One region of the Actinoplanes sp. NPDC023714 genome, then DNA from elsewhere that is predicted to be linked to it. Evidence: riboswitches for the same ligand, from Rfam matches in the RefSeq annotation. Region 1 holds a riboswitch; each other region holds the start of a gene.
What was found. A riboswitch is a leader RNA that binds a small molecule or an ion and turns the genes downstream of it on or off. The one in region 1 is predicted to bind cyclic di-AMP.
Positions count from the first base shown of each region.

Region 2: it holds a riboswitch for cyclic di-AMP, as region 1 does, so the genes downstream of both, AB0G10_RS34895 (transglycosylase family protein) here and AB0G10_RS37075 (hypothetical protein) in region 1, are expected to answer to the same signal.
Region 3: it holds a riboswitch for cyclic di-AMP, as region 1 does, so the genes downstream of both, AB0G10_RS30110 (transglycosylase family protein) here and AB0G10_RS37075 (hypothetical protein) in region 1, are expected to answer to the same signal.

Region 1 is NZ_JBFAAR010000012.1:55,256-61,963, forward strand. It holds gene AB0G10_RS37060 (ABC transporter permease) at 1-45, shown strand, start outside; gene AB0G10_RS37065 (ABC transporter ATP-binding protein) at 38-811, shown strand; gene AB0G10_RS37070 (hypothetical protein) at 864-1,877, opposite strand; cyclic di-AMP (ydaO/yuaA leader) riboswitch at 1,883-2,019, opposite strand; cyclic di-AMP (ydaO/yuaA leader) riboswitch at 2,227-2,361, shown strand; gene AB0G10_RS37075 (hypothetical protein) at 2,366-3,385, shown strand; gene AB0G10_RS37080 (glycoside hydrolase family 65 protein) at 3,455-5,818, opposite strand; gene AB0G10_RS37085 (beta-phosphoglucomutase family hydrolase) at 5,850-6,584, opposite strand; gene AB0G10_RS37090 (ATP-binding protein) at 6,679-6,708, opposite strand, start outside.
Region 2 is NZ_JBFAAR010000010.1:259,413-266,120, reverse strand. It holds gene AB0G10_RS34915 (hypothetical protein) at 1-193, shown strand, start outside; gene AB0G10_RS34910 (dienelactone hydrolase family protein) at 235-972, shown strand; gene AB0G10_RS34905 (hypothetical protein) at 1,064-1,945, opposite strand; gene AB0G10_RS34900 (MFS transporter) at 1,945-3,153, opposite strand; cyclic di-AMP (ydaO/yuaA leader) riboswitch at 3,366-3,545, shown strand; gene AB0G10_RS34895 (transglycosylase family protein) at 3,544-4,086, shown strand; gene AB0G10_RS34890 (sulfite exporter TauE/SafE family protein) at 4,154-4,915, shown strand; gene AB0G10_RS34885 (nitronate monooxygenase) at 4,995-5,984, shown strand; gene AB0G10_RS34880 (alpha/beta hydrolase fold domain-containing protein) at 6,085-6,708, shown strand, end outside.
Region 3 is NZ_JBFAAR010000008.1:35,750-42,457, forward strand. It holds gene AB0G10_RS30100 (class I SAM-dependent methyltransferase) at 74-604, shown strand; gene AB0G10_RS30105 (saccharopine dehydrogenase NADP-binding domain-containing protein) at 668-1,906, opposite strand; cyclic di-AMP (ydaO/yuaA leader) riboswitch at 2,112-2,283, shown strand; gene AB0G10_RS30110 (transglycosylase family protein) at 2,284-2,916, shown strand; gene AB0G10_RS30115 (nuclear transport factor 2 family protein) at 2,969-3,325, opposite strand; gene AB0G10_RS30120 (LysR family transcriptional regulator) at 3,396-4,280, shown strand; tRNA gene AB0G10_RS30125 (tRNA-Arg) at 4,350-4,425, opposite strand; gene AB0G10_RS30130 (calcium-binding protein) at 4,571-5,680, shown strand; gene AB0G10_RS30135 (hypothetical protein) at 5,963-6,571, shown strand; gene AB0G10_RS30140 (serine/threonine-protein kinase) at 6,562-6,708, opposite strand, start outside.

The DNA.
Region 1 (6,708 bases):
TACGTCTACTTCTGGCGCGGAGAGAAGGGCTACGGCCGTGGCTGACAACGAGCTCGTCCCGACCGTCATCGCGGACAACGCCCACATCATCTACAAGGTGCACAGCTCGGCCTCGCCGGGCAGCGGCAGCCCGCTCGCCAGCTTCAAGCGCCTGGTCACCAACACGAAGGCCGCCAACGTCAAGGAGGTGCACGCCGTCAAGGGCGTGAGCTTCACGGCGTACAAGGGCGAGGCCATCGGCCTGATCGGCAGCAACGGCTCGGGCAAGTCCACGCTGCTCCGCGCGGTCGCCGGCCTGCTGCCGGTCTCCAAGGGCGCGATCTACGCGGCCGGCCAGCCCTCGCTGCTCGGCGTGAACGCGGCCCTCATGAACGAACTGCCCGGCGAGCGCAACGTCGAGCTCGGCTGCCTCGCCATGGGCATGTCGCCGGCCGAGGTGAAGGCCAAGAAGGACGAGATCATCGAGTTCTCCGGCATCAACGAGCGCGGCGACTTCTCGTCGTACCCGATGCGGACGTACTCCTCCGGCATGGCGGCCCGGCTGAAGTTCTCGATCGCGGCGGCGAAGAAGCACGACGTGCTGCTGATCGACGAGGCGCTGGCGACCGGTGACGCCAAGTTCCGCCGGCGCAGCGAGCAGCGGGTGCGTGAGCTGCGGGCCGAGGCCGGAACGGTCTTCCTGGTCAGCCACAGCGAGCAGTCGATCCGGGACACCTGCGACAGGTGCATCTGGCTGGAGTCGGGGCTGATCCGCGCGGACGGCCCGACCGACGAGGTCATGCGCGAGTACGAGGCGTACATGCGGAAGTGAAAAAAGGGCGGGCCGCGAGGCCCGCCCTTTCCCGTCTCAGCGCACTTCTGCTCTAGCGCACCGACAGATGCACGTGGTTCGTGTGATCGCTGGATGGGTCGCCGCCCGCGCCGCTGTAGGACTTCCAGCCACTGCTCGGCAGCCAGATCCGGCGGTACCAGATCACGTAGAGCACGTCGAGCGCGTCCGCGTTGTTGATGAAGTAGTTCGCCAGGTTGGTGCCGTACGTCTTGCTCGCCCCGGTCGCGTCCCCGCCGAAGCCGTTCTTGTCGGCCGCGAAGTCACAGGCCCGGCCCTTCGGGTGCTCACCGCTGTTCTGCTCGCGGAAGCAGTGCACGTAACGCGTGAAGCCGTCGCTCTGGGCCTGCTTCAGGGCGTGCGACATGCGCGGGGTGATGCAGCCGCCGCTGGTCGGGTCGTTCACGGAGCAGCCGGAGCCGGAACCGCTCGGCGCCGGGTCGGCCTTGGCGCTGCCGCCGCCGTCGCTCGACGAGGAGGCGTCCGCGCCCTGGTTCGCCTTCTTCAGCGCCGTCTCGGCCTGGAGCTTCTTCTTCGCCATCACGTTGACCTGCTTCTGCTGGTCCTTCACGGTGGCGTCGATGGCGAGCTTCGCCTTGCGCTGCGCGTCGAGGGTCGTCTTGAGATCCTCGATCGCCTTGTTCTGGTCAGCCGCGACTGTCGACAGGATCATGGTCCGGTCGATGAAGCTGCCGGTGTCGCTCGCGTTGACCAGAGCGGACATCCCGCCGAGCCGGCCCGAGGTGTAGGCCTGGGCGGCGATCTCGTCGAGCGCCGCCTGCTGCGGGCCGACCTGCTCGTCCAGCTTCTTCAGGGTCGCGGTCAGCTCGGTCTGCTTCTGCTTGGACGTCTTCAGCTTCGCCTTCGCCTCGACGTAACCGCGGGAGGCGTCCTCGAGCTGCTCGACGAGAGACTTCGAGCCGCCCTCGCCGTCGTCACCGTTGTCGCCGGGGGCCGCGCTCGCCGGGGACGCCACGACCGCCAGCCCGCACACGGCGAGCAGCAGCCCCATGACAGCCGCCATCCGCCGCGCAGTCTTTCGCTGCACAGGTAAATTCCTTCCGTCGGCCGCCGACCGAGTTAGCTGACGGGTTCGGGACGAAGGAAATCCCTACCGCGGTTGCGGATTCACCCCGAGGAATATGTGGTTCCCCGGCTCGCCGCAGGGGGCGATTAGGCGGCGGTCCCCGGGTGGGAACCGCGTCCGACCATACCCACTCAATCGACAGATCGACAGTTCTCGTACGGTGCGCAATGGTGTGGCCACGCGAGGTGAGATGATTACGGAAAGTCGTTGTGCGGTAACAGTTTTGACCGTTCCGCGGTCCTGAAGCAACGCCATTCCTCAGGTAAACTCGGCGCCGGTCCTGCCAGGACGGCACCGCCCCCGAGGAGCCGGCAGGCCGCCGCCCAATCGTCGGAAGACGAGCCGGGGAACCAGGTCAGTGGGGTGAATCCGCCTTCGGGCGGTAGGGATCTCTTCCGTCCCGAACCCGTCAGCTAACTCGGTCGGCGGTGACAAGGAAGGAACTGTTGATGACCGCACGTCCCCGCCGGTGGCTGACCCTTGCCCTGGCGCCGCTCGTGGCCGCCACGGCCCTGCTCCTGGTGCCGGTGACCCCGGCGTCCGCGGAGCCGAGCGGCTCGTCCTCGACCGCCAAGGAGGACGATGACGACGCCTTGCTCTCCGATGTGATCGAGGCCTCGAACCGCCGTTACGTGACCGCCAAGGCGGCCGTGACGAAGTCCACCAAGGCGCAGGCCAAGCTCAACGTCGAGATCAAGGCGGCGGAGAAGCGGCGCGACGAGCTGATCCCCGAGGTCAACTCGATCGCCCGCGAGCAGTACGTCACCGGCAACCTGAGCGCCGTCGGCTTCCTGCTCGGCGCCAGCTCGTCGAACGACTTCCTGAAGAAGGCGATCTCCCTCGAAGAGATCAACAAGTTGCACGACGAGAAGCTCGGCGAGCTCAACGACGCTATCGCGACGGTCACCGAGAAGAAGGCCAAGCTCGACGCCGAGGTCAAGGCGCAGAAGCAGAACACCGCGCTGATGAAGAAGCAGAAGGACGCGGCGGAGAAAGCCCTGAAACTGGTCGGTGGCGACGCGCTCACCGAAGGTTTCGTGGTCGCCAAATCTCCGGTCGCCGCCGCTGCTCCGCGCAACTCCAGTGGCGGTTTCTCGGCGGAGGGCTGCACCGAGAACGACCCGACCACGAACGGCTGCGTCACCAAGCGCACTCTGCACATGTACAAAGAGGTGAAGAAGGCCGGCTTCGACATGTTCGTCGGCTGCCACCGCGACGGCGGGCCGTTCGAGCACCCCAAGGGCCGGGCCTGTGACTGGTCGCTGCAGAAGAGCGGATTCTCCTCGGCGCACAACGACAAGATGATGAAGTACGGCAACGACCTCATGGCGTTCCTGGTGCGGAACGCCGACAAGCTCGGCATCTACTACGTCATCTGGTACAAGAAGATCTGGTTCCCGGCCTCGGGCTGGAAGGCCTACCACGGCGTCAGCGACCACACCGACCACGTACACGTGTCGATGCTCTGAAAGCTCCTCGCGGCCAGAGACGAGAATGCCCCCGTCCGATCAGGACGGGGGCATTTCGCTGTGCCGCGGTCAGTGCGTGGCGCGGCGCACCGGCGCCCGGCCGTGCGGCTGGGCCGGCGCCGGGCCGACGTGGCCGGCCGGCGGGATCGCCATGGTCACCGGACGGACCTGGGTGACCTCGACCTCCTTGCCGTGGTGCAGCAGCGTGAGCCGGGCCGAGCCGCCACCGTTGCGCAGCGAGTACGTCACCTCGTCGCCGGTCACGCTGACCCGCAGCCGCAGGCCGCGCCAGAGCAGCGAGAACTCCATGTGGTTGATCCGGCTGGGCAGCCGCGGCGCGAAGCTCAGCTGGCCGTTGAAGTCACGCATGCCGCCCAGACCGGCGACCAGCGAGATCCAGGTGCCGGCCAGCGACGCCACGTGCACGCCGTCCCGGGCGTTCTGGTGCAGGTCGTGCAGGTCCATCAGGGCGGCCTCGCCCAGATAGTCGTGCGCCAGCTCCAGGTGCCCGGTCTCGGCGGCGAGCACCGCCTGGATGCACGCGGAGAGGGACGAGTCGCGGACGGTCCGCGCGTCGTAGTACGCGAAGTTGCGCTGCTTCTCCTCCGCGGTGAACGCGTCACCCCGGATGTACATCGCCATGACCAGGTCGGCCTGCTTGATCACCTGCTTGCGGTACAGGTCGAAGTACGGGAAGTTCAGCAGCAGCGGGTAGCCCTCGGCCGGGGTGTTCTCGAAGTCCCACTCCTGGAGCCGGGTGAAGCCCTCGCACTGCTGGTGGACGCCGAGCTCCTTGTCGTACGGGATGTGCACCGCGGCGGCGGCATCCCGCCACGACGCGGCCTCCTCGTCGTCCACCCCGAGCTTGCGGGCCAGATCCGGGTGACGCTTGCAGGCGTCGACCGCGGTCATCAGGTTCTGCTGCGCCATCAGGTTGGTGTAGATGTTGTCGTTGACCACGGCGGTGTACTCGTCCGGGCCGGTCACGCCGTCGATGTGGAAGCGGCCGTGCCGGTCGTGGTGGCCGAGCGAGCGCCACAGCCGGGCCGTCTCGACGAGCAACTCCAGGCCGACCTCACGCTCGAAGTCGTAGTCGCCGGTGGCCTGGACGTAGCGCCGGACCGCGTCGGCGATGTCGGCGCCGATGTGGAAGCCCGCGGTGCCGGCCGGCCAGTACCCGGAGCACTCCTGGCCGCGGATGGTCCGCCACGGGAAGGCCGCGCCCTGCAGCCCGAGGGTCTGCGCGCGCTCCCGGGCCAGGTCGAGCGTCGAGTGCCGCCAGCGCAGCACGTCGGCCGCGGCGGAGGGCTGGGTGTAGGTGAGCGCCGGCAGCACGAACGTCTCGGCGTCCCAGAAGGTGTGGCCGTCGTACCCGGGGCCGGTGAGGCCCTTCGAGCCGATCGGGCGCTTCTCGGCCCGGGCGCCGGCCTGCAGCGTGTGGAAGAGGCCGAAGCGGACCGCCTGCTGGACCTCGGCGTCGCCCTCGACCTTGACGTCCGAGTGGTCCCAGAAGGCGTCGAGGTATTCCTGCTGCTGCTGCACCAGGCCCTCCCAGCCGTCCAAACGGGCGCTCGCGAGCGCGGCGCCGACCTGGTCGCGCAGGGCGGGCAGCGAGCGCATGCTGGACCATCCGTACGCCGCCAGCTTGACCACCCGCAGCTTCTGGCCCGGCTCCAGCCGGCAGGCGACGGTGGTCCGCAGCCAGTCGGGGTGCCCCTCGGTGGTGATGGCGTGCCGGCCCGGCGTATCCACCAGGTGCTCCATGGCCGCGGCCATCCGCAGGTCACTGGCCTTGGTGCGGTGCACCAGGATGCCGCCGGTGCGCTGCTCCATCATCTCCTCGGCCTGCAGCGGCCGGTCCAGCACCGCGGCGACCCGGGGGTCCTTGCTCATCGGCGGCAGCTGCTCGTTCGCCACGAGCTCGGACTGGAGGATCAGCCGGGCGGCGCCCTCCAGCGGCTCCACCTCGTAGAGGAAGGCGACCACGGCCCGCTGTGTGAACGAGACCAGGCGTACGGTGCGCACACGGATGCCCTGGCCCGACGGGGACACCCACTCGACGATCCGCTCCAGCGTGCCGGCCCGCAGGTCCAGGCAGCGCTCGTGGGACCGCAGCTCGCCGTAGCGGACGTCGAACGGCTCGTCGTTGACGAGCAGGCGCATCAGCTTGGCGTTGGTGACGTTGACCATCGTCTGGCCGGACTCGGGGAACCCGTACCCCGCCTCGGCGTGCGGCAGGGGCCGCAACTCGTAGAACGAGTTGAGGTAGCTGCCGGGCAGGCCGTGCGGCTCGCCCTCGTCCAGGTTTCCGCGTATCCCGATGTGGCCGTTCGAGAGTGCGAACACCGACTCGGACTGGGCCAGCAGGTCCAGGTCGAGCCGGGTCTCCCGGATGTGCCATGGGTCGACGGGGTAGGCCCGTTCACGGATCACGGTCGTGCCTCTCGGTACTGAATATGAGGTCTCAGAGAAGTTCGGAAAGATCGGTGACGACCACGTCGGCACCGTGTTCACGCAGCGCCTCGGCCTGGCCGACGCGGTCGACGCCGACGACGAGGCCGAAGTCGCCGGCCCGGCCGGCCTCGACGCCCGCCAGCGCGTCCTCGAAGACGACGCAGGCCGCCGGGTCCGCGCCGAGGAGCTTCGCCGCGTACAGGAAGGTGTCCGGCGCCGGCTTGCCGGGCAGGCCCTGCTCACGGGCCACCACGCCGTCGACGCGCACCTCCAGGAGGTCGGCGATGCCCGCCGCCACCAGGACGTCCCTGCAGTTCGCGCTCGCCGACACCACGGCCCGGCGCAGGCCGGCCTCCTTCGCCGCCTCCAGGTACGCCACCGATCCGGGGTAGACCTGAACGGCTCCTTCGGCGATCTTCTGCAGCACGAGCATGTTCTTGCGGTTGCCGATGCCGTTGACGGTCTCCAGGTCGGGAGTGTCGTCGGGGGTGCCCTCGGGCAGGGTGATGCCCCGGGAAGCCAGGAAGGTACGGACGCCGTCGGCACGCTGCCGACCGTCGACATAACGGTGATAGTCGGAGCCCGAGTCGAATGGGACGAATGGCTGACCGTGACGTCCCGACCACGATTCCAAGAACGAATCGAACGTCTGTTTCCACGCCGCGTTGTGCACCAGCGCGGTCTGCGTCAGCACGCCGTCAAGATCGAAAAGGCAAACGGTCACCGTTGAAGGAAGTCCGAGCACGCGCCCAATGTAGCCGGACGGGAAGCGGGACGAGAGCGGAAGGGCACCTTCATATTTCCTTGGTGGTTCACAGGTCGTTCAACCTGCTGTTTCATCAAGATTCGCGGGCGACATCCAAACGGAT
Region 2 (6,708 bases), on a different contig from region 1:
CATGATCGTGGCGTTCAGCGCGGGGCTCGGCGCCGTGCTCGTCGGGCTGGGGCTGATCCTGGTCACCGCGCGGGATCGGTTCACCGACGTACGCCCCGGGCCGCTGCTGCGCCGCCTGCCGGTAGTGTCGGCCGCGATCGTCGTGGTGCTCGGCGTGGTGATGACCGTGAGCGGGCTGGCCGAGGCTCTCTGACTCTCCTTTGATGATCCGTCTGCGACAGTGGGGTTCGTGCTGTGAAGTTGCGTGAGGAAATCGTCGCGGTGCCGTCGGCGGCCGGGGACATCCGGACGGCGGTGATCGCGCCGGTCGGTGCCGGGTCGTGGCCGGGGGTGCTGCTCTACACCGACATCTTCCAGCTGACCGAGTCGACGCTGCGGACCGCGCGGCGGATAGCGGCCGCCGGGTACGTCGTCGTGGTGCCGGAGATCTACCCGCACGGCGCGGTGGCCGGGGTCGCCCTCGAGTTCGACGACGCCGGCAAGAAGGCCGGCCTCGACGCGGCGGCGGCCACCACGACCGCCTCCTTCGACGCCGACCGGCAGGCCGTGCTCGACTGGATGGCCGCGTACGACGGGATCGGCGCGCTGTTCGTGACCGGGTTCTGCCTCGGCGGGCACCTGGCGTTCCGGGCCGCTTTCGATCAGCGGGTGGAGGCGACCGTCTGCTTCTATCCGACCGGGCTGCAGAACGGCGCGCTCGGCGCCGACGACCCCGGCTCCCTGGTCCGGGCCGCCGAGATCCGGGGCCGGCTGCTGGTCGTGTTCGGCTCGAACGATCCGCACGTGCCGGCCGGCGCGCGGCTGGAGATCGTCTCGGCGCTCTACGCGGCCGGGCTGGACGATGTGGAGCTGCACGTCTACCGGGGTGGGGAGCACGCGTTCATGCGGGACGTCGGGCCGCGGCACGACCCGGAGCTGACCGACCTGGCGCTGGCCGAGGCGGTGTCGTTCTTCCGGGGCCGATCGCGCTGAAAAAGGTTGATCGCGCTGAAAAAGGTTGATCGCGCTGAAAAAGGCCGATCGTGCTGAAAAAGGCCGATCGCGCTGAAAAGGCCGGGAGGATTCAGGGGACCTTGCAGATGCGCCGGAGCATGGTGTCGAGGGCCGTCCGGTCGTCCTCGTCGACCGGGACGGTGCCGGCCAGCGGTTCGGCATCGTCGAGGGCGACCCGGACCGGGAACTCGAACGGCTTCTTCACCTCGGCGAACGCGTGCAGGTCGCAGCGCAGCGGCGTCACGACGATCGGGATGCTCGCCCGGGGCCGGGCGGCGGTGACCGCGGCCTCCCGCCGGCCGGGGAAGGCGAGCCGGTAGAGGACGTTGCCGTCGAGCTCGGTGACCCGCACGGCCCCGGTCGCGGCGGCGGTGCGGGTGATCTCGAGGCTGCCGCGGACGCCGTCCGGGCCGAGGTCCTGCCACGGGCCGAAGGCGAGGGTGACGCTCTGCTCGACCCGGTCGGCGGCGCAGTCGATGGCGAGGAGCTGGTCGAGCAGCGGGTTCGGGTCGGGCAGGTCGACGGTGACCTTCTGCCAGGATGTCGCGTTCTCCGGCCGGGCCGTGACGATCACCCGGGACGGCGCGGAGCGGGCCGGCGTGCAGCCGCCGGTGCCGAACGTGACCGGCACGTCGACGCGCAGGCCGCCGACCGGGAGCAGCGCGTCGGTGTCGGCCGCGGTCTCGCCCTCGAAGGACGGCAGGACCGGCTCGACCCGGGCCACCCGGATCGGCGTGGGCCCCTCGTTGTGCAGGGCGATCGCGAGCTGGCGGTTCACCTCGTGGACGCGCCACTGCTCGGCCGTGGCGCTGATCGCGAGCGGCGGATCCGGACTCTCCGGGGCTGCATCGCAAGCGGCGAGAAGAGCGGCGAGAAGAGCGGCGGGAAGAGCGGCGAGCAGCGCGGCGGGCAGCAGATCGACGACGGCCACCGCCCGAGACAAGACCCGCATCATCGGGACTGTAGCCGGGTTCCGTCCTCGGCGGGGACTGCCCGTCCCAGGCGGCGGACCGCCGGGATGAGCAGCAGGGTCGCGCTGCCCAGCACGCCGACCACGACCGAGACGCCGAGGACGCGTTCGGCGCCGACCGCGCCCGCCACCGGGCCGGCCAGGGCCTGGCCGATCGGGAGGCTGCCGGTGGAGCCGAGCACCTCGTAGGAGGTCATCCGGTTGAGCAGCTCGGGCGGGGTCTGGGTCTGCACGCTGGTCTGCCACTGGATCGACCAGAACGCCCAGACCAGGCCGTTCGCCCCGGCCGCGGCCAGCAGGAGCGGCAGCTCGGCGTGCAGGGCGATGGCCAGCGGCAGCAGCACGAAGGCGAACATCGCCACGGCGCCGGTCGCGAGCGGGCGACGGGGTGGGAACCGTAGCGCGAGCAGGCCACCCACGATCGTGCCCGCTCCGATCGCCGACTGCATCCACCCGTACGATGAAGGCCCTTGATTTTGACTCACCAGCACCGCACCGAGCGGGATCAGTGGTCCGAAGAGGAAGATCCCGTAGGCGATCCAGACCAGGATCACGCTCCAGATCCAGGTGCGGGCCCGGAACTCGCGCCAGCCCTCGGTGAGGTCCTTGATCGTCGAGCTCGCGGGGCGGCTGACCCTGCCGACGCGCAGGCCGGCCAGGCAGAGCGCGCTGATCGCGAACGTGGCGGCGTCGACCGCGTAGACGAGCCCGGCGCCGAAGAAGCCGAACAGGATGCCGGCCGCGGCGGGACCGAGCAGCTCGGCGACGGCGTTCGCCATCCGGATCGTGGCGTTGGCGCGGTTGGGATCGTCGGTGACCTGCGGGACGATGCCGTTGACGCCGGGCTGGAACATCGCGGCGGCCGTGCCGCTCACCGCCGAGCAGGTGATCAGCAGCCAGAGCGGCGGGGTGCCGGTGAAGAACGCGACGGCCGTGACCGCCTGGGCGACCAGCCTGATCAGGTCGGCCGCGAGCATGAGCGGGCGGGCGCCGATCCGGTCCGCGAACACGCCGCCGAAGAGGATGAACCCGAGGAACGGCACCATCCACGCCGCCAGGACCACGCCGACGCCGGTCGCGCCGTAGATCCCGCCGACCGCGAGTGCGGCGGCCACGGTCAGCATCGCGTCGCCGAAGGCCGAGACCGAGCGGGCGATGAAGTACCGGGTGAAGGTGGCGGTCCAGAGCATGAGCCCACTCTATTAAAAAGACAATTAACTGTACGGGGTGGCAGCCGCGCAAAGCGACGGACCTCCTCATTCGGAAATGCCTGCCATTCCAGGTCACAAACAAGATCAAATAGGGCGAATACTGAGAAGAACGTCACTATCCCGGCCCTCAGGCTTGGAATTCCGTCGATGGGCGTGGTTACCGTCGTGGCCGTCCCGCGATGGCGGGCACCGCGGGCGGTCCGCCGAATCCTGCCGCCGCCCGGGGAATCTATTCGCAGGGCAGGAGCGGGGGACCCAATCAGTACGGCGCCGGAAAGTGACGGCGCCTCGGGGTGAAGCCGCGAAGACGACGGCCGGGCGCCTCTGTCCGAACCCGACAGCTCACCTCGCAGGCGTGGAGGATCATCCATGTCTCGGATCGGTAGACGAACGCGCCTCGCCCTCGGTCTGGTGACCGCGGGCATCACCGGAGCCGGTGTGCTTCTCGCGCCGGCGAGCCCGGCCCAGGCGGCCCGGCAGGTGAACTGGGACGTCCTGGCGAAATGCGAGTCGGGCGGCCGGTGGCACATCAACACCGGGAACGGGTACTACGGTGGCTTGCAGTTCAGCCGCAGCACGTGGAAGGCGAACGGGGGCGGCAAGTACGCCCCGACCGCCGACCGGGCCACGAAGGCCGAGCAGATCAAGGTCGCGACGAAGCTCTACAAGAAACGCGGGCTCAAGCCGTGGCCGGTCTGCGGCAAGAAGCCGGGCGTCTACAAGAAGGCCGGCACCGGCAAGAAGGTCAAGGCCGTCAAGGGTACGTATGTCGTGAAGTCCGGCGACACCCTCGCGAAGATCGCCAAGAAGTACAAGATCAAGGGTGGCTGGAAGACGCTGTACCGGTTGAACAAGGATCGGCTCGACAGCCCGAGCGTGATCTACGTGGGTCAGCGCCTGCGCCTGAAGTGACCGCCCGGACCTGCGCCGGCATCGGGTGCGGGCGCAGGTCCAGCGCGGCTGGGTACCCTGACGGATCATGACCCTCGCCCACGCCGTCCTGCTGTTCCTGGGCGGGGTCGGCGGGGGTCTCGCCGGGTCGATGGGCGGGCTCGCGTCGGTCGTCAGCTATCCGGCCCTGCTGGCCGTCGGCATCCCGCCGGTGGCCGCGAACGTCACCAACACGGTCGCGCTGCTCTCCACGGCGTTCGGCGCCGCCGCCGGTTCCCGCCCGGAACTGCGCGGCCAGGCCCGCCGGATCGCCCGGCACGGCGTCACCGGCGTGGCCGGCGGCACGGCCGGGGCGGTGCTGCTGATGAGCACCCCGTCGTCGGCGTTCGAGCGGGTCGTACCCGGGCTGATCGCGCTCGGCGGGCTCATGCTGCTGTTCCGCGAGCCGCTGCGGGCCTGGTACGTGCGTCCCGGCCGGCGCCCGCCCCTCGCCGTCGCGGTGCTGCTGATCGCGGTCTACGGCGGCTACTTCGGCGCGGGCGCCGGCGTCATGATGCTGGCCGCGCTGTCGGTGGCGGCCGCCGAGCCGCTCGCCGTCACGAACGCGGTCAAGACCGTCGTCCTCGGCTTCTCCAACGTGGCGGCCGCGCTGCTCTACGCCCTCATCGCGCCGGTGCACTGGACGGCCGCCGCGCTGCTCGCGGCCGGATGCCTGCTCGGCAGCTGGATCGGGCCCGCCCTGGTGCGGCGCACGCCGGAGCGGCCGCTGCGGGTGGCGATCGGGCTGGCGGCGCTGGCGCTCGCCACGTTCCTCTGGCACGAGGCGGGGGCGTCGCCCGCGTCGTCGTGAAAGCTAGGATCCTAGGACGCCGCATCCTAGATTCCTAGGATGCTCTAGAGGCGGTGCGCGGGCATCGTAGGGTCGCGGCATGCGTGAAGTGATCGTCGCCCCGATGGCCGGCGGGCCGTCCACCGTCGCGCTGGTCGCCGGCGCCGCCCGGGCCGGGGCGCTGGGGTTCCTGGCGGCCGGCTACAAGACGCCCGACGCCGTCGCGGCGGAGCTCCGGCAGGTCGACGCGATCCCGCACGGGCTCAACATCTTCGTGCCGATGCCGGCGCCCGCGGATCCGGCGCCGCTGGCGGCATACCGGCTTTCACTGCGGGGAGAAGCCGATCGGTACGGGGTGGACCTGCCCCCGCTGCGGACGGAGGACGACGACCACTTCGCGGCCAAGGTGGAGCTCGCCGCCCGATTCCGGGTTCCGGTCGTGAGCTTCACGTTCGGCGTACCCGATCCGGGGATTGTGGAGAGGCTGCACGACGCCGGCTCGACCGTGCTGATCACGGTGACCAGCGCGGCCGAGGCGCGGGCGGCCCTCGCCGTCGAGCCGGACGGGCTGATCGCGCAGGCCGGTGCGGCGGGCGGGCACGCGTCCACGACCGACCCCGCCGGATATGCCGGGACGAGCACCGCCCTGGAGGCCCTCGCCGCGGTCCGGGCGGTGACCGAGGGGCTCCCGGTGATCGCGGCGGGCGGGGTCGGCACCGCCGGCGACGTGCACGGGCTGCTCGAGGCGGGCGCCGCGGCGGTGCAGTGCGGGACCGCGTTCCTGCTCGCCGACGAGGCCGGGACCCGGCCGGCGCAGCGGGCCGCGATGCTCTCCGGCGAGTTCACCGAGACCGTGGTGACCAGGGCGTTCACCGGGCAGCCGGCGCGCGGGCTGCGCAACCGGTTCATCGACGAGCACGACGCGGCGGCGCCGATCGGCTATCCGGCCGTGCATCACCTGACCGCGCCGATCCGGGCCGCGGCCGCCGCGAAGGGCGATCCGGGCGCGCTGAACCTGTGGGCCGGCACCGGGTTCCGGCACGCGAGGCCCGGGCCGGTGGCCGACCTGATCGCACGCCTGAGCGCGTGAAGCCCCGGGCCGGCGGCCGAGGTGATCGCACGCCTGAGCGGGTGAAGCCCGGGCCTGTCGGCTCGGCGGGACCGCCGGGACGGGTCTACTTTCGGTAGCCATGACGGCTACCGGGACGGTTCTTGGCTACGCGATGAAGGGGCTGCACCGGCTGCCCCGCACCCTCCGCCGGGCGGTCCTGCTCCGGGCCGCCGGCGGCGACCTGCCGGCGGTGCCCGACTACGTGCGGATGCTGGAGATCGCCGGGGACCTGCCGGAGACCGGGCCGACCGACGCCGAGTTGTTCGACCGGTTCCCGCAGCTCGCCGCCGTGACGGTCACCGAGCAGCCGGCCGGGGTGCCGGCGATGCTCTACCGGGGTCCGGGCACGCCGGCGGCCGGGCTGGTGTGGGTGCACGGCGGCGCGTTCGTGAGCGGCTCGCTGCGGATGGCCGAGGCGCACTTCACGGCGCTGGCCCTGGCCGCCCGCGGGATCGCGGTGCTGACCGTCGGCTACCGCAAGGCGCTGCGCGGGGTGCGCTACCCGGCCGGGTCGGACGACGTGCTCACCGGGTGGCTGTGGGCCGTCATGAACGCGGACCGGTTCGGGGTGCCGGCCGAGCGGCTGCACCTCGGCGGGGCGAGCGCCGGCGCGAGCCTCGCGGCCGGGGTGGCGAAGCGGCTGCGCGACGGCGCGGGGCAGCCGCCCGCCTCGCTGGCGCTGATCTATCCGTCCGTGCACGCG
Region 3 (6,708 bases), on a different contig from region 1:
CGCACCCGGACACTGGGCCGTCTACAACGCGAACCAATCCACTCGCCCAGTACGCGAACTGTGCCGCCAAGCCATGGCCCTGACCGACTCGGTTCCGAGCGCCAGCCCACGGAAGCGAGTCGCTGTCGATCTCGGCTGTGGCGCCGGCCGGGAGACCGCTGCCCTGCTCACGGACGGCTGGCGGGTATTCGCCCACGACAGCGAGCCCGGAACCGAACTTCGTCTCCTCCGCACCCTCGGAGGCAGGCACCCCGCGCTCACCGTGCGCGTGTGCGCCTTCGAGGACCTGTCAGAACTGCCGGCCGCCGACCTGATCTACGCCGGATACTCCTTGCCCTACCAAACGCGTACCTCCTTCGATCGCCTGTGGACCCTCGTGCGCGCCGCCCTGCGACCCGGCGCCCGCCTGGCCGTGAACCTCTTCGGCGAACGCGACTCGTGGTCCGGCGATCCCACCATGACCTTCCTGTCAGAGGGCGATCTGCGAGCCCTGCTGACCGGACTCGAGGTCGAACACTGGCACGAGGAAGACGCCCCCGGTCCCGCCTTCAGCGGCCCCAAGCACTGGCACGTGTTCGACGTGATAGCCCGCAATCCGCTGTGAACTTTTGATCCGTCGCTGTCTCAGCGACCGCAACTCCTGCTTTGCGGCAATCCGGCTCCGTGCTCAGAGCTTTCGTGCCGTGATCTCCATGCCGGCGGTCCGGAGCCGGTCCACCAGCGCGTCGCCGATGCCTGTGGCCGGGGTCAGCACCCCGCCCTCAGACTTCGGCAGCTTCTCTCTGTCCAGCGCCAGGGCGAGCGCGGCCTCGCCGAGCATCACCGCTGTCGCCGCGTAGCCCGGGTCGCCCTTCGCCCGGAATCGTGCCGTGTATCGCGTACCGGTCGTCGTCGTGGTGAAGACGTCCATCGTGAAGTGCCCGGACTTCTGTCTCTGCTCGCTCGGCCCGGTGCCGGGTTTCGGGAGGACCCGGTCCAGGACGTAGCGGACCGGCGGCACCGCCAGGCCGACAAACAGCCCGCCGAGCGCGACCTTCGTGCCGATCGCCAGCACGGGGGAGAGCGGCGAGGTGCCGACGCTCATCGCCTCGCGGTACCGGAACCGCCGGCCGTACGCCCAGCCGCGCAACGCATTGCTGCGCCGCACCACGCGCGTGTTGTATGACGCCATCACGAACGGCGCCAGGTGTCCGCGCAGCGAGGGATCCACTTCGGAGGCGGGCATGGTGACCATGTCCTCCTGCCGGCCGAGATCGGGTTCGGCCTGCCGATCCGGGCTCAGCGAGTAGGGGCTGGCCCCGATCCGCCGAAGTCCGCGGTCCTTGCTCATCACGTCAACCTGGTACCGCATCGAGTCGATCGTGCCGCCGCTCACCCCGCCACGCAGGCTGGTCACCACCAACGTCGTGTCGGTCAGCTCGCCCGCCTCGTCGGCCTGTACCTGCGAATGCAGCACGTGGACGCCGATGTCGGAGGGAATCGAGTCGAATCCGCAGGAGTGCACGATCCGCGCACCCGTACTGCGGGCGAGCTCGTGGTTCTCGTCGATGCTGTCCCGGGCGAACAGCACCTCGCCGGTCAGGTCGACATAGTCCGTCCCGGCTTTGGCGCAGGAATGGGCGAGAACCCGGCCGTACTTCGCATATGGCCCGGCTGTCGTGATGACCACCCGCGTCGAAGCGGCCATCGTGTCGAGCGCAGCAGCGTCGGTGGCGTCGGCGACCACGAGTGGCCAGTCGACCTTCAGCCGCTGACGGACTGCTTCCAGTTTCTCCGGCGACCGTCCGGCCAGGGCGATCCGTGTGCCCGCCGGCGCGAATCCGGCGAGGTGCCGTGCGACGAGGACACCGACAAAACCCGTGGCGCCATAGACGATCACGTCGAACTCGCGCGCTTGATCGGTCATGGCTGCCGATTGTGCACCCTCGGTGGAGAGTGCGCAGCACATAGCGAACCTCCTGGTAGGCGGGTTGGCGAAAATCTGACGAGTTATCCATACAAGCTCGGATCAAAGGGCTAATTTGGGTTAACAGCAGCACCGGACCGGTTCCAGGCGTAGCGCGCCATCGGTTCGTTGACATTCAGTCGGCAGCCCGCCAGGAGCGGGCACCGTGGCCGGAACGCCGAATCCTGCCGCCGACCACGGATCACAACTCAAGGCATGGAGCGGGGGACCCAAGAGTTCCTCGGCGCTGACGCGTCTTGGGGTGAAGCCGCCCAATGCGGCCGGGCCACTCTGCCCGAACCCGACAGCTGACCTCGCAGGCGTGGAGGACAACTGAAATGGTGCAAATCCGAAAGCAGGTCAACCTGGCGTTCGGTCTAGCCGTCGCTGGTCTCGTCGGTTCGGTGGGCCTGCTGGGCGCCGCCGCGCCTGCGCAGGCCGTGCCGGCCGACGTGAACTGGGACGCCGTCGCCCACTGCGAGTCCGGGGGCAACTGGCGCATCAACACGGGAAACGGGTATTACGGCGGCCTCCAGTTCAGCCGCAGCACGTGGCGTGCCTACGGCGGTACGCGTTACGCCCGGACCGCGAATCAGGCCACGAAGGTCGAGCAGATCCGTGTGGCCGAGCGTGTGTTGCGTGGACAGGGAATCGGCGCTTGGCCGCACTGCGGCAAGCGAGCGAACGTCAAGGTGAGCCGCAAAGCGGTTCGTAAGTCTCCGGCCCGTGCGGCGCGCTCCACCGCTGCTCGCACGGTTCGCACCGCAGCCGGCCGTAGCGCAGCTCTGGAGAGCGCTTCGGTCAACTCGCGGTCGGCCACGCGCACCTATGTCATCCGCAGGGGCGACACTCTCGCGCGCATCGCCGACCGGCACGACATCGCCGGTGGGTGGCGTGCTCTTTACCGCGCCAACGACGACGTCCTCCGTAACCCTCACCGCGTCTACGTCGGTCAGCGGATCAGGCTTTAGGAGCGGGCGAAGGAGACTCCGGGCGTCCCGCTCGGGGCGCCCGGACGGTCGGTCACTCGGGTCGCCGGAACTCCGGCTGGTCGAGCACGCGCAACCAGGTACCGTCGGGCTGTCGTCGTGCGACCTGAGCCCGCGCGCCCGAACCGTCGCTCGGCGGCGTGGACGTGAGAGCCAGGTCGCCACTGATCAGCGTCGGAAGCGGCGGCTCGGGCTCGAACTCGGGCATGTGGGGCAGCAACTCGGCCCATAGTTTGCGGATCGCCTCGCGGCCACGCGTCTGGCCGCCCGGCGGGTATGCCATCACTGCATCCTCCTCATATAAGAGAGCCAGGCCGTCGGCGTCCTTCGCGTTTGCACGCTCGACGAACAGCCTGGTCAGGTCTTCGGGTCGGTGCGCTTGCTCGGTCATGGCTTCAGCGTTCCGCAGGGCACGCCACAAGTCCAACGCATAGTTCTTCTGGCAATCAGTAGAATGACTCATGGACTTGCGTCAGCTCGAGTACTTCGTGGCGGTCGCCGAGACGGCCAACTTCACCCGCGCCGCGGAGCGGGTGCACATCACCCAGTCGGGCGTGAGCGCACAGATAAAGGCGTTGGAGCACGAGCTCGGCGCCCAGCTCTTCGACCGTTCGGGCCGCGTCGCGCGCCTCACCGACGCGGGTGAGGCGGCACTGCGGCACGCCCGCGCGGCACTCGACGCCGCAGCCGATCTGCGCGATGCGATCGATGACGTGTACGGGCTGGTCAGAGGGCGCCTCCGGATCGGCATGGTGATCGGATGCGAGGTGGCGCCCTTTTTCGATGCTTTCGCAGCCTTCCATCGCGAACATCCCGACATCGACGTCGAACTGGTGGAGGCGAATTCCGGCGAACTCGTGGCCGGCGTTCGTTCCGGCGACCTAGATTTGGCGCTGGCCGGGCTGGCAGGTGAGCCTCCCGAGCACCTCGCGAGCCACGTGATAGTCAGCGAACGGCTCGTCGCGCTCGTCCCGCCGGACAGCGCGCTCCTCGGCCAGGAGATAGCGGGCCGGGCACGCCTCCCGGTGACCGCGCTGCCCTCGTACCCGATCATTTCGCTGCCGGTGGGAACCGGCATCCGTGACGTGCTCGATCAAGCCCGCGCCGCGCTGGGTGTTGATCTTTCCGTCGCTCTCGCGGCCACCTCGCCGGACACCGTCGCCGGCCTGGCTCGCCGCGGGCTCGGCGTGGCGGTCCTCAGCGAGTCGATGGCCGCCGCCTATCCCGACCTGACCGCGATTCCGATCGACGGCATCGAGATACCCGCGCTGCTGGCATTGGTCTGGCAGGACCGCAGCAGCCCGGCCCTGGCAGCGTTTCTGCGCCATTGCCGGGCCGTCTTTTGACAAAACCATAGAGAGGTACGCCGAAGAACAGTCCCCTCCCGGATGGGCCGGGAGGGCGGCAGAGGAAAGTGGTGCCCCCGGTAGGAATCGAACCTACGACACACGGTTTAGGAAACCGATGCTCTATCCCCTGAGCTACGAGGGCGCGAAGCGTCATGTTACCCGACCTTCCCGCCGCCATGAGCGAGCACCGCTGGCGTCGTCAGGGCATCTCGACGTCGAAACGGTACCGTTCTATGATCATGCTCCCTGCGCGGTGATCAACCCGCCGGGTCCGGGGGAGGATTCACATGACACTTTCTGCCTGGCTGGCCCGTGCCGGCGTCACCCTGCTCGCGACGGTGTCCGCCGGTCTGATCGCGGCGCCCGCCCAAGCGGCCTCCGCCGGGGTCGTGGCGGTCGTCGGCAAGACCACCGTGGAATACAAGGCGGCGACCGGCGCGAAGAACAAGGTGGTCGTCACGCGGTCCGGCCGGACCGTCACGATCGACGATCGGGTCGCGGTCAAGGCCGGCAAGGGCTGCAAGAAGGTCAAGGGTGACAAGACGAAGGTCCGCTGCAGCCTGTCGAAGTCGCCGACGCGGGTGCGGGTCTACACCTACGACCGCAACGACTCGATCACCAACAAGACCGGTGTGCGGATGACCGCCGACGCCGGCACCGGCAACGACCGCCTGACCGGAGGATCGCTCGGCGACCGGCTGTCCGGCGGCACCGGGAACGACTACATCGACGGCCGCTTCGGCAACGACACGATCTACGGCGGGACCGGCAACGACACCATCCACGGCTGGGCCGGGAACGACACGCTGCGCGGCGGCGACGGCACCGACTACCTGTTCGGTGAGGAAGGCAACGACAAGATCTACGGCGAGGCCGGATCCGACAACCTGGACGGGTACCAGGGGCGGGACTACCTCGACGGTGGCTCCGGCAACGACTCCCTGACGGGAGACGAATACACCGAGGGCACCGCCGCCGACGTCATGCTCGGCGGTTCCGGGACGGACTACGTCAACTACGGCGCCTACACCAAGTCCATCACCGTCGACCTGGACGGATCCCGGGGTGACGACGGCCTGAGGGGCGAGGGCGACACGGTCGGCGCCGATGTCGAGAACATCGCCGCCGGGTCGGGCAACGACCGGCTCACCGGAAACGCGGCGAGCAACACGATCCAGGCCTACATCGGCGACGACGTCGTCTACGGCGGCGCGGGCGACGACTGGCTGTTCGGCGACGACGGCCGGGACAAGGTCTACGGCGGCGCCGGTGACGACTGGCTCGAGGGCGCCGACCGGCCCGACGTGGCCGACCGCCTCGACGGCGGTACCAACGGCCCGCGCGGCGACGAGTGCGTCGCCGGCAAGCGCGACACCGTGGTCGGGTGCGAGCGCTGACAGAAGTTGACTGCATGACGGGCGGTTGAGGGGTTCGAGCACCGCCTGATCCGGAACGATCAAGGCCGTGACCTTCGGGAATGAGGGTCACGGCCTTGCGGGTTCCTGGCTCGTGGATGCCATCGCGGACGCGCTGGCGAGCGCCGAACAGCTCGTTATGCTTCCGTTATCTCGATGTCAGAACCAGAGGCCGATCACGCGCATCGCACCTGGTGACAGGACTGCTGACTTCGAGAACCACGAGGCGGAGTGATGCGACGCAGGGCTCCCATCGCCGGGATTGTGGCGATCTCTGCGCTGGCGAGCGGGTGTGGCGGCCCGGAACGGCTCGACGGCCAGGCCGCGCCGGTTGGTGTGGTCCAGCCGGGCGAGGCGAGTGCGACCGCGAGTGCGACCGCGAGTGCGACGGCGAGTGCGATGCGGGCGACAAATACGGATAAGTCGCCATCGTCGAATGCGAGCGCGAAGTCGGCTGCAAGAGCGACCCTCGGGCCTGCCGGCCTCGGCAAGCTCAAGCTCGGCATGACCGCCGCCCGGGCCGAGGCCACAGGCCTGGTGACCACAGTGGATCTCGGAGAGCGCAACGACAGGTGCAACGCCGACTACGTGACCGAGGACGAGGCGCCCGTCTTCCTCTCTACGGAGCTCGGCATCGCGTCGATCACCGCCTACGCCGGGCTGGCCACGCCGGAGGGAATCGAGCTCGGCAGCACGGCCAAGGCGGTCAAGAGCGCATACCCGGACTGGCGCAGCCTCACGGACGAGGGCCTGACCGGGCGCGGCTGGGCGAAGGTGCCCGGCAACGGCAAGGCGTACTACAACATCTCGATCACCGACGGGGAGGTCAGCTACCTGCAGCTCCAGCTGCGGGAGCAGGACTGCTACGAGTGATCGAGCCGGAGGGTTCGCAGTACGTCATCGGTGCGGTCGGTTCCGTCCACCTGTGTGATCTGCAGGTAGACGCCGTCGAGGAGGACCTCGGTGTAGGCCGCCTCGCATCCGGTCCAGCGTTGTGCGACCCCGGTACG